One region of the Geodermatophilus sp. SYSU D01105 genome, then DNA from elsewhere that is predicted to be linked to it. Evidence: riboswitches for the same ligand, from Rfam matches in the RefSeq annotation. Region 1 holds a riboswitch; each other region holds the start of a gene.
What was found. Region 1 has a riboswitch for cyclic di-AMP ahead of ACI79I_RS17210 (M23 family metallopeptidase). Riboswitches for the same ligand answer to the same signal wherever they lie in the genome.
Positions count from the first base shown of each region.

Region 2: another riboswitch for cyclic di-AMP. It lies ahead of ACI79I_RS20585 (aggregation-promoting factor C-terminal-like domain-containing protein); the one in region 1 lies ahead of ACI79I_RS17210 (M23 family metallopeptidase).
Region 3: another riboswitch for cyclic di-AMP. It lies ahead of ACI79I_RS21625 (aggregation-promoting factor C-terminal-like domain-containing protein); the one in region 1 lies ahead of ACI79I_RS17210 (M23 family metallopeptidase).
Region 4: another riboswitch for cyclic di-AMP. It lies ahead of ACI79I_RS11580 (hypothetical protein); the one in region 1 lies ahead of ACI79I_RS17210 (M23 family metallopeptidase).

Region 1 is NZ_JBJGYR010000018.1:25,996-28,185, forward strand. It holds gene ACI79I_RS17210 (M23 family metallopeptidase) at 1-879, opposite strand, end outside; cyclic di-AMP (ydaO/yuaA leader) riboswitch at 891-1,054, opposite strand; gene ACI79I_RS17215 (MFS transporter) at 1,359-2,190, shown strand, end outside.
Region 2 is NZ_JBJGYR010000025.1:35,716-37,905, forward strand. It holds gene ACI79I_RS20585 (aggregation-promoting factor C-terminal-like domain-containing protein) at 119-1,000, opposite strand; cyclic di-AMP (ydaO/yuaA leader) riboswitch at 1,239-1,387, opposite strand; gene ACI79I_RS20590 (LLM class flavin-dependent oxidoreductase) at 1,596-2,190, shown strand, end outside.
Region 3 is NZ_JBJGYR010000029.1:19,187-21,376, reverse strand. It holds gene ACI79I_RS21630 (alkene reductase) at 1-720, opposite strand, end outside; cyclic di-AMP (ydaO/yuaA leader) riboswitch at 913-1,072, shown strand; gene ACI79I_RS21625 (aggregation-promoting factor C-terminal-like domain-containing protein) at 1,316-1,756, shown strand; gene ACI79I_RS21620 (ArsR/SmtB family transcription factor) at 1,910-2,190, shown strand, end outside.
Region 4 is NZ_JBJGYR010000010.1:86,532-88,721, reverse strand. It holds gene ACI79I_RS11585 (hypothetical protein) at 1-207, shown strand, start outside; cyclic di-AMP (ydaO/yuaA leader) riboswitch at 412-565, shown strand; gene ACI79I_RS11580 (hypothetical protein) at 846-1,709, shown strand; gene ACI79I_RS11575 (phosphoglycerate dehydrogenase) at 1,859-2,190, shown strand, end outside.

The DNA.
Region 1 (2,190 bases):
CAGGGTCCCCCAGCGGGCCCCGTAGCAGGAGGTGACCCGGCCGGCGGTCGGCATGGCGGTCGAGCTCTGCGCGCTGGACAGCGCCTGCGCCTGGGACTGCCGCTGGCTCCACGCCGCGCCCGGGTCGGCCGCGCCCTGGGAGGCCAGCAGCCGCTCCCCCGCCTGGCGGAGCTGCTCCTCCAGGGAGGCCTTCTCCGCCGAGCGGGCGTCGAACTCGGCCTGGGCCTCGGCGAGGTGGGCGTTGGCGGCGACCTCGGCCTCGTCGGCGGCCCGGGCGGCCGCGTCGCGCCGGGCGACGGCGTCCTCGGCGGCGCGGGCGGCCTGCTCGACCCGCTGCTCGACGGTCAGGAAGGCCTGGAGCTGGGCGGCACGGTGGTCACCGATGACCTCCATCGTGGCGGCCTGCTGCAGCAGCTCGGTCGGGCTCTGCGCGTCGAGGAGCATCTGGACGTCGCCGTATCGGGTGTCGCCGCCCATGTAGGCCTGACGCCCCAGGTCGGCGATGGCCTGCTCGGCGCCGGCGACGGCGGCCTGGGCGTCGGCGAGCTCGGCGGCGGTCCGCTCGGCCTCGGCGCGGGCGGCGGCCAGCTCGGCGCGGGCGACCAGCGCGGCGTCGGCGGCCGCCTCGGCCTCCACGGTCATCCGCTGCAGCTGCTCCTCGGCGGCCGCGACCTGTTCCTGGATGCGGGCCACCTGCGCGGCCAGCTGGTCCTGCTCGGAGGAGGCGGGCGTGCTCGGGGCGGCGACCGCGGCCGGCGCGCCGGCCAGCAGGCCGGCCAGCGCGGCGGCGACGACGAGGGTCCGGCGCGGGGAGCGCAGGCGGCGGCTCGGTGACGGCGCACGGCGGGGCTCGGTGTTCAGGTGGTGCAGGGTCGCCAAGGCGACGGTTCTCCCATCCTCGCGACCGCCTACCGAGTTAGCTGACGGGTTCGGGCCGGACGGCGCCCTACCTCCCTGCGTCCCCAGGCGCAGGCAGGACTCACCCCAGGAGTTCGGTGGGTCCCCGGTCCGCCTGGACCCGGAGGGGTCGTCGGCGGTTCGGCGGGGCCTGGCCGAGGCCCTCGGTTCCCGAGGAGCTGAGCCCGGCAAGGCCGTCGGGAAAGCTACTACGCCGCGCAGGACCGGTCACGATCGGGTAACGCCCACGGCGCGCCTGCTTGCCCGATCGGGCGACCCCCAGCTACGCGCCGTGATCGGGTGCCCGCGGGCCGGTGATCACCGACCGTACCTGCCGTCAGGACCCGGCACCCCGTCGCCCACCTGCGCGGACTCCGGTAGACGTGGACCGTGTCCCGGACCGGCCGGCAGCGCCCCGCGCCGGTCCCCGCACGCGCGCGCAGCCGTGCCGGGCGGCCGGGGTGAGATCTCGCACACGCCGGCCCGACACGCCGGCGACACGCCGCGGCCGGCAGCGGGGCCTCGTCGCGCTCTGCGTCACCGAGATCACCAGCTGGGGCGTCCTCTACTACGCCTTCCCCGTCGCCCTCGCCGACATCACCGCCGACACGGGCTGGTCGGCCCCCACGGCGTCGGCGGCGTTCTCGGCGGGCCTGGTCGTCTCGGCGCTGGCCGGGATCCCGGTGGGGCACTGGCTCGACCGGCGCGGTCCCCGCCGGGTGATGACCGCCGGATCGCTGCTCGCCGTCCCGGCGACGGTGGGCATCGCCCTGGCGCCGGGCTACGGCTGGTTCCTGCTGGCGTGGCTGGTCGCCGGGGTGGCGATGGCGGGGGTGCTCTACCAGGCGGCGTTCACCGCGCTGGCCCGGTGGTACGGGGAGGACCGGGTCCGGGCGCTGACGGCGCTGACCCTGGCGGCGGGCCTGTCCAGCACGGTCTTCGCGCCGCTGACCGACGCGCTGCTGGCGGCGTTCTCCTGGCGGGGGACGTACCTGGTGCTGGCCGCGGTGCTCGCCGCCGTCACCGTCCCGCTGCACGCGTTCGCCCTCCCCGCGGCGTGGGCGCGCCCACCTGCGACGGCGGCGGAGGGCCGGCGGCGGGTCCCGTCGGAGGTCCGGACGGCGGGGTTCCTGCTGCTCGCCGGGGCGCTGACGCTCACCGCCTTCGGCCTCTACGCGGCCAGCCTCACCCTCATCCCGCTGCTGACCGGCCGGGGGTTCTCCAGCTCCCTGGCGGCCACCACGCTCGGCCTGCTCGGCGCGGGGCAGCTCCTCGGCCGCCTCGGGTACGCGC
Region 2 (2,190 bases), on a different contig from region 1:
GCGACGGGCCCCGGCACCAGGGTGCCCGAGCCCGTCGACGCGGAGAGCCGCACCCCTCCCCGGGGAGGCGTGCGGCTCTCGGCGTGCAGTGCGCGTCCGGGACGCGCGCGGTGTCGGCTCAGTACCAGCCGGTGGACTGCGAGTGCGACCAGGCCCCGCACGGGGAGCCGTAGCGCTCCTCGATGTAGATCAGGCCGGCGTCGATCTGGCGGTAGCCGTCCGAGGTCTTGGCGATCCCGGTGCCGGCCCAGGTGGAGTCGAGGAACTGCGGGATGCCGTAGGCGGTGCTGGAGGGGTTCTGCGCGTTGGGGTTCCAGCCGCTCTCCTTGCCCCACAGCTTCTCCAGGCAGCTGAACTGGTCGGCGCTGCCGACCTTGCTCATGGCGTAGTCCTTGAAGGACCCGCTGCGCGCCGGGGCGGCGGCCGCGGCCGGAGCAGCGGCGGCGGCAGCCCGGGCCGCCTGCGCGGCCTGCTGCTCGGCGGCAGCGCGCTCGGCGGCCTCCCGGGCGGCCTGCTCGGCAGCAGCGGCCTCGGCGGCGGCACGCTCGGCGGCCGCGCGCTCGGCGGCCTGGCGCTCCAGCTCGGCCTGGTCGGCCGCGGCCTGCGCCTGGGCGGCGCTGGCCTGCGCCGCCTCGCGCTCGCTGCGGGAGGCGGTGAGGCCCTCGAGCGGCGCGAGGTCGGGCGCCGACGCCGTGGCGGGGTCGGCGGTGATGCCGAGCTGCTCGGCGACGCTCATCGAGGCGCTGACCGTCGCGGTCTCGGCCTCGGCGGCCGGCTGACCGGTGGTCAGCACGTTGACGACGATGGCGCCCGCGGCCGCGGTGGCCAGCAGGATCGCCGGCCGGCGACCCCGGGCCGGCAGCCGCAGCCGGCGACGGGGAGCGGCGGAGGGGAGCTCCGCGGTGGCGGGCTCGGCGGCGGCGAGCTCGGCGGTGGCCGGCTCGCCGGTGAGGGCGTCGGCGTCGGCGGGACGCGGGAACTGCGACGTGCGGGAGGTCATGGGGGTTCGTGTGCTCCGGGGGCGTGGGGGCGCGCACGAGCCGGATCTCAGCGAAGTGAGGTCAGCCCGGGGTGCGGCGGTCGACGTCGGGAGGTGCCGGTGGCGGTCGGGAGGGACGCGCGGCGCCGGCGGTTCGCGGTCAGCGGGACGGGCGGGCCGGGGAGGAGGCGCGAGGTGCGCGCGGCCGGGAGTCCCTGCGAGCCGCGAGGGCCCGTGGGCGAGGCATGCGGATGCTCTCCGTTCCTTCCGTGGCCGCCTACCGAGTTAGCTGACGGGTTCGGGCGGGAAGGTGCCCTACCTGCCCTCCGAGCGGGGCTCGGCGGGCAGGACTCACCCCAGGACTGCGGTGGGTCCCCGGCTCGCGTCCACGGGAGGCGGACACGACTCGGCGGCGTCCGGCCAGGCTCCCCGGATGGGGACGCACGACCGACCGGACGCACTCACCGTAGGGGCCGTTACCGTGCCGTGACAATCCCAGGGGTCACATCCGTTGCGTGAGGTACCTCGCGCGGGAGTGCCGGCCGCGGCGGAATACCCCGGCCGTGGGACCGTTGCACGCAGCAGTAGTTGCGCTCTCAACCACCTGGAGCACGAGATGCAGTTCGGGATCTTCTCGGTCAGCGACATCACGACCGACCCCACGACGGGGCGCACGCCCAGCGAGGGTGAGCGGATCAAGGCGATCCTCACGATCGCGCAGAAGGCCGAGGAGGTCGGGCTGGACGTGTTCGCGCTCGGCGAGCACCACAACCCGCCGTTCTTCTCGTCCTCCCCCACCACCACGCTGGCCGCCATCGCGGCACGGACGAGCACCCTGCAGCTGTCGACGGCGACCACCCTGATCACCACCAACGACCCGGTGAAGATCGCCGAGGACTACGCGATGCTGCAGCACCTGGCCGACGGCCGGGTCGACCTGATGTTGGGCCGCGGCAACACCGGGCCGGTCTACCCGTGGTTCGGGCAGGACATCCGCAACGGCATCCCGCTGGCGGTGGAGAACTACGCGCTGCTGCGCCGGCTCTGGGACTCCGACGTCGTGGACTGGTCCGGCCAGTTCCGCACCCCGCTGCAGGGCTTCACCTCCACCCCGCGCCCGCTGGACGGCGTCCCGCCGTTCGTGTGGCACGGCTCGATCCGCTCCCCGCAGATCGCCGAGCAGGCCGCCTACTACGGCGACGGCTTCTTCT
Region 3 (2,190 bases), on a different contig from region 1:
GTCCCGGTCGGTCTCGAGGGCGTCCTGGATGTCGTGCTCGGGCGAGATCCGCAGGCCGACCTTGCCGGCGCCGATCGCCGCGGCCACCGCCGTCACCACCTGGCCGACGAAGCGCGCCCGGTTCGCCGGCGACCCGCCGTACTCGTCGGTGCGCTGGTTGGACGCCGGGGAGAGGAACTCGTGCAGCAGGTAGCCGTTGGCGCCGTGGATCTCCACGCCGTCCAGCCCGGCCTCGACGGCGCGGCGGGCGGCGGAGACGAAGTCCGACACGACGTCGCGGGCCTCGGCCACGGTCAGTGCGTGCGGCACCGGGTAGGGCTGCTTGCCCTTCTCGGTGTGCCCCTCGCCGTTGATGGCGATGGCGCTGGGGGCGACGACGCGGCGGCCGCCGTTGACGTCGGGGTGGGTGACCCGGCCGCCGTGCATCACCTGCATGACGATCGTGCCGCCGCGGGCGTGCACCGCCTCGGCGACGCGGCGCCAGCCCTCGACCTGCTCGTCGGTGACGATGCCGGGCTGGCCGACGAACGCCTGCGACTCGTGGTTGGGGTAGGTGCCCTCGGTGATGATCAGGCCGACGCCGGCGCGCTGGCGGTAGTGCTCGACGACGAGGTCACCGGGGACGCCGGAGGCACCGGAGCGCATGCGGGTCAGCGGGGCCATCACGACGCGGTTGGCGAGCTCGATGTCGCCCAGGGTCACGGGGGAGAACAGGTCCACGGGGAGTTCGACGCTCGACCGTGGGGCCGCCATTCCGGGACGCGACCGTCACGACGCTCACAGTGACGCGCGTCCCGTCGGCACCACTACGGCGTCACACCGATTCGTCGGCCGTCGAGTGGCGCGGTGCACATCGCGTTCTTACGGTGACTGCGTCCGGCCGATCGTCGCCTCCCGAGCCCCGGGAGCCCGCGCCGGACGCCGCCGAGTCGCACTCACCAGGTGGGTGCGAGCCGGGGACCCACCCGCACCACCCGGGGTGAGTCCCGCTCCCGGGAACCATCCGGGAGCGGGTAGGGCACTCCCAGCCCGAACCCGTCAGCTGACCCGGTAGGCGGCCCGGGGAGACAAGGAGAACCACCGCGCCCGGGGCTCTCGCCCCCGCGCGCCCACAGGGTCCGGGACCGTCGCGCTCCCGCCTGTCCACGTCCCAGGTACCAGCCGCCCGGCACGCACTGTCGGCCGACGGCGCCCAGCCGGGCACCCGTGTCCGGCCGGTGCCGCGCGCCCAGCTGACGACACGCCGACCGGCGCGGCCGGTCCCGCACGTCCCGGCGCCGACGGTGCCGGGCACCCGCACAGCACGAGGACCACCATGCACAACGAGCACACCCACTCACCCCGCGCCCTGCACCGGCTCGCCGTCGTCGGCGCCCTGGGCCTCTCGCTGGCTCTCGCCCCCGTCGGCGGGTCGCTGGCCCAGGCGGAGGTCCAGGGCAGCCCGGCCGCGGTCGGGGCGAGCGAGAAGCAGGCCTACAAGGACCACGCCCTGGGCCAGGTCGGTGGCAACCGGACCCAGTTCGGCTGCCTGGACCGGCTGTGGGAGCGGGAGAGCGGCTGGAACCCGCATGCCCAGAACCCGACGAGCAGCGCGTACGGCATCCCCCAGTTCCTCGACTCGACCTGGGCCAGCACCGGCATCCGCAAGACGTCGGACCCGTACCGCCAGATCAAGGCCGGCCTGATCTACATCGGGGAGCGGTACGGCAGCCCCTGCGGGGCATGGGACCACTCACGGTCCACCGGCTGGTACTGAGGACGAGCTCCCTTCGACGTCACCCGTGTCACCGGCTGACCGGCTGACCTGATCCGCGACGGGGGGCCACCCCGACCCGGGTGGCCTCCCGTCGCCTCGAGGAGCGGGCACACCGCGTCCCACACGGCCGCCCATCCCCGCTGTCATCGCCGAATGCCGATGACATCGAGTGCGAGCGCTCCAGAGCCGTCGGTCGACGAGACCACCGCGCTCTCCGCCGCCGCGTGCGTGTTCCGCAGCCTCGGCGACCCGGCCCGGCTGGCGATCCTGCGTCACCTGGCGCTCGGCGAGCACAGGGTCGTCGACCTCACCGCGCACCTCGGGCTGGCGCAGTCGACCGTGTCGGCGCACCTGGCCTGTCTGCGTGACTGCGGGCTGGTGACCTCCCGGCCGAAGGGCCGGGCGTCGATGTGGTCGCTGGCCCACACCGCGCC
Region 4 (2,190 bases), on a different contig from region 1:
CAGCCCGGGCCGACCGGCGACGGCCCGAAGTCGTCCGACCTCCGCCGCTGGCTGAAGTGGGTCGTGCTGGCCCTCGTGGCGCTGGTCGTCGTGCTGACGCTGACCGTGTCGCTGAGCCGGTGCGGCTCCGACGACGGCCCCAGCGGCGGCCCCGAGAACGCGATGGGGACGTCGGTGGCCGACACCCGGCCCGCGCTCTCGTCCTGACCGCCCGCGGGCGACCGGGCCCTACCGCGCCGCGCGCCGTCGGGGCGCGTGCGGATCGTCGGCGCCTACACCACCTGGCCGTCGACCGGGGGAGGCGCGACGCACATCACCCGACGAATCGACGGGCTGCGATTGTCACAAACCCATAACGCCCGTTACGGTGGTCAGGTCCGGCCGGTCCTCACGTCCCCTGCCGGGGAAGCCGAGCGGACGCCGCCGAGTCGCCCTCCGGGGCGAGCCGGGGACCCACCGCAGTACTGGGGTGAACCCCGCTCCCGGGCCGTCGTCCGGGTAGCGGGCAGGGCCGCTTCCCGCCCGAACCCGTCAGCTAACTCGGTAGGCGGCCATCGGAAGAACGGAGAGCCGCCGGATGGCGTGCCCCAGCCCTGCCGGATGCCCACCCTCACCCCGGCACCGCCGGCTCCGGGCGCACCCCCGCACGTGATCGCACGCGGCCGTCCCTGACCCGCCTCCCGCGGACCCACCCGAGCACCCTCGCTCGACCGGCGTTGCCGCCGTCTCCGTGGTGTCCCGCACCGGCCGGCTCCCCAGGACCGCCGACGTCCTCCCCCCGACCTCCCCGCAGGCCGCGCCCTCCCGTGCGCACCTGCGCCCGCACCCCCGGAGCACCCCACCCCATGGACCCCCGCACCACCACCTCTCGCCGCGCCGATCGCCGCGGCCGGATCGCCCCCTCGCGCCGTCGCCCGGCCCTCCTCCTGGCCGCCGCCGCGGCCGGCGCGGTCGTGGCCAACGTCGTCATCGGCGCGGAGCCCGCCGCCCAGGCCGACGCCGGGGCGTCGGAGTCGGTCAGCGTCGCCGCCCAGCTCGGGCTTACCGGCCAGTCCGTCCCCGTCGAGGTCGACGCGGCCCGGGACCTGCAGCCGCTCGCCGACCTCGCCGCCAGCCGCAGCACCCGCGAGGCGGCGCAGGCCGCCGCCCAGCAGGCGCAGGCCGCCGCCGACCAGGCCGTGCTCGACCGGCAGAAGGCCGAGGCGGAGGCCGCCGCCCGGGCCGCGGCCGAGGCCGAGGCCGCCGCGCAGGCCGCCGCGCGGCAGCAGGCGGAGGCCGCGGCCGCGCAGGCCGCCGCACCGGAGCCGGCCGCTCCGGCCCGCGCCGCCGCGGCCGCAGCGGGTGCGGTCGCGCGCATCACCGACACCGCCGGGAGCATCAAGCCGGCCGCGCAGGCGGCCGCCAACGCGGTCGTCTCCAACGTGCCGGGCGCCGCCGGCATCACGCTGGGCGGGACCCGCGCCAGTGCGGCCGACCCCGGTGGTCACCCGTCCGGCCTGGCGGTCGACTACATGGTCATGTCCGACGACGCCCTCGGCGACGCCATCGCCCAGTACCACATCGACCACTGGGACGAGCTCGGCGTCGAGTACGTCATCTGGCAGCAGCGGATGCTCTCCTCGCCCAACGGCTCCTGGAAGCCGATGGCCGACCGCGGGGGCGTGACGGCCAACCACTTCGACCACGTCCACGTGAACTACCGGGGCTGACGCCCCGCCGGTCGCGCCTGGCGCGGCCGGAGGCCAGGGTCCGGCCCCCGTCCGCGGGGCGACCGGGCTGGGGTGGCGGCGCTCGTCGGCCGGGTGTGGCATGGGGCTCGGGCACCGTCCCCGCACGACCCCACGAGAGGCCTCCCCGGATGAAGCTCCTGCTGCCCGACTCCGTCCCGCTGGCCCCGGACCTGCCCGAGGGCGTGCACGCGGTCCTCTACGACGCCGCGGCCCCCGTGCCCGACGAGCACCTGGACGCCGAGGCGATGGTCGTGTGGGGCAGCTCCACCGCCGACCTCGCCGCCGTCGCCGGCCGGATGCCGCGGCTGCGCTGGGTGCAGACGCTGGCGGCCGGGCCGGACGCCGTCCTCGCCGCCGGCTTCCCCGAGGACGTCGTCGTCACCGCCGGCGCGGGCCTGCACAGCGCGACGGTCACCGAGCACGCCCTGGCGCTGACCCTCGCCCTGGTGCGCCGCCTGCC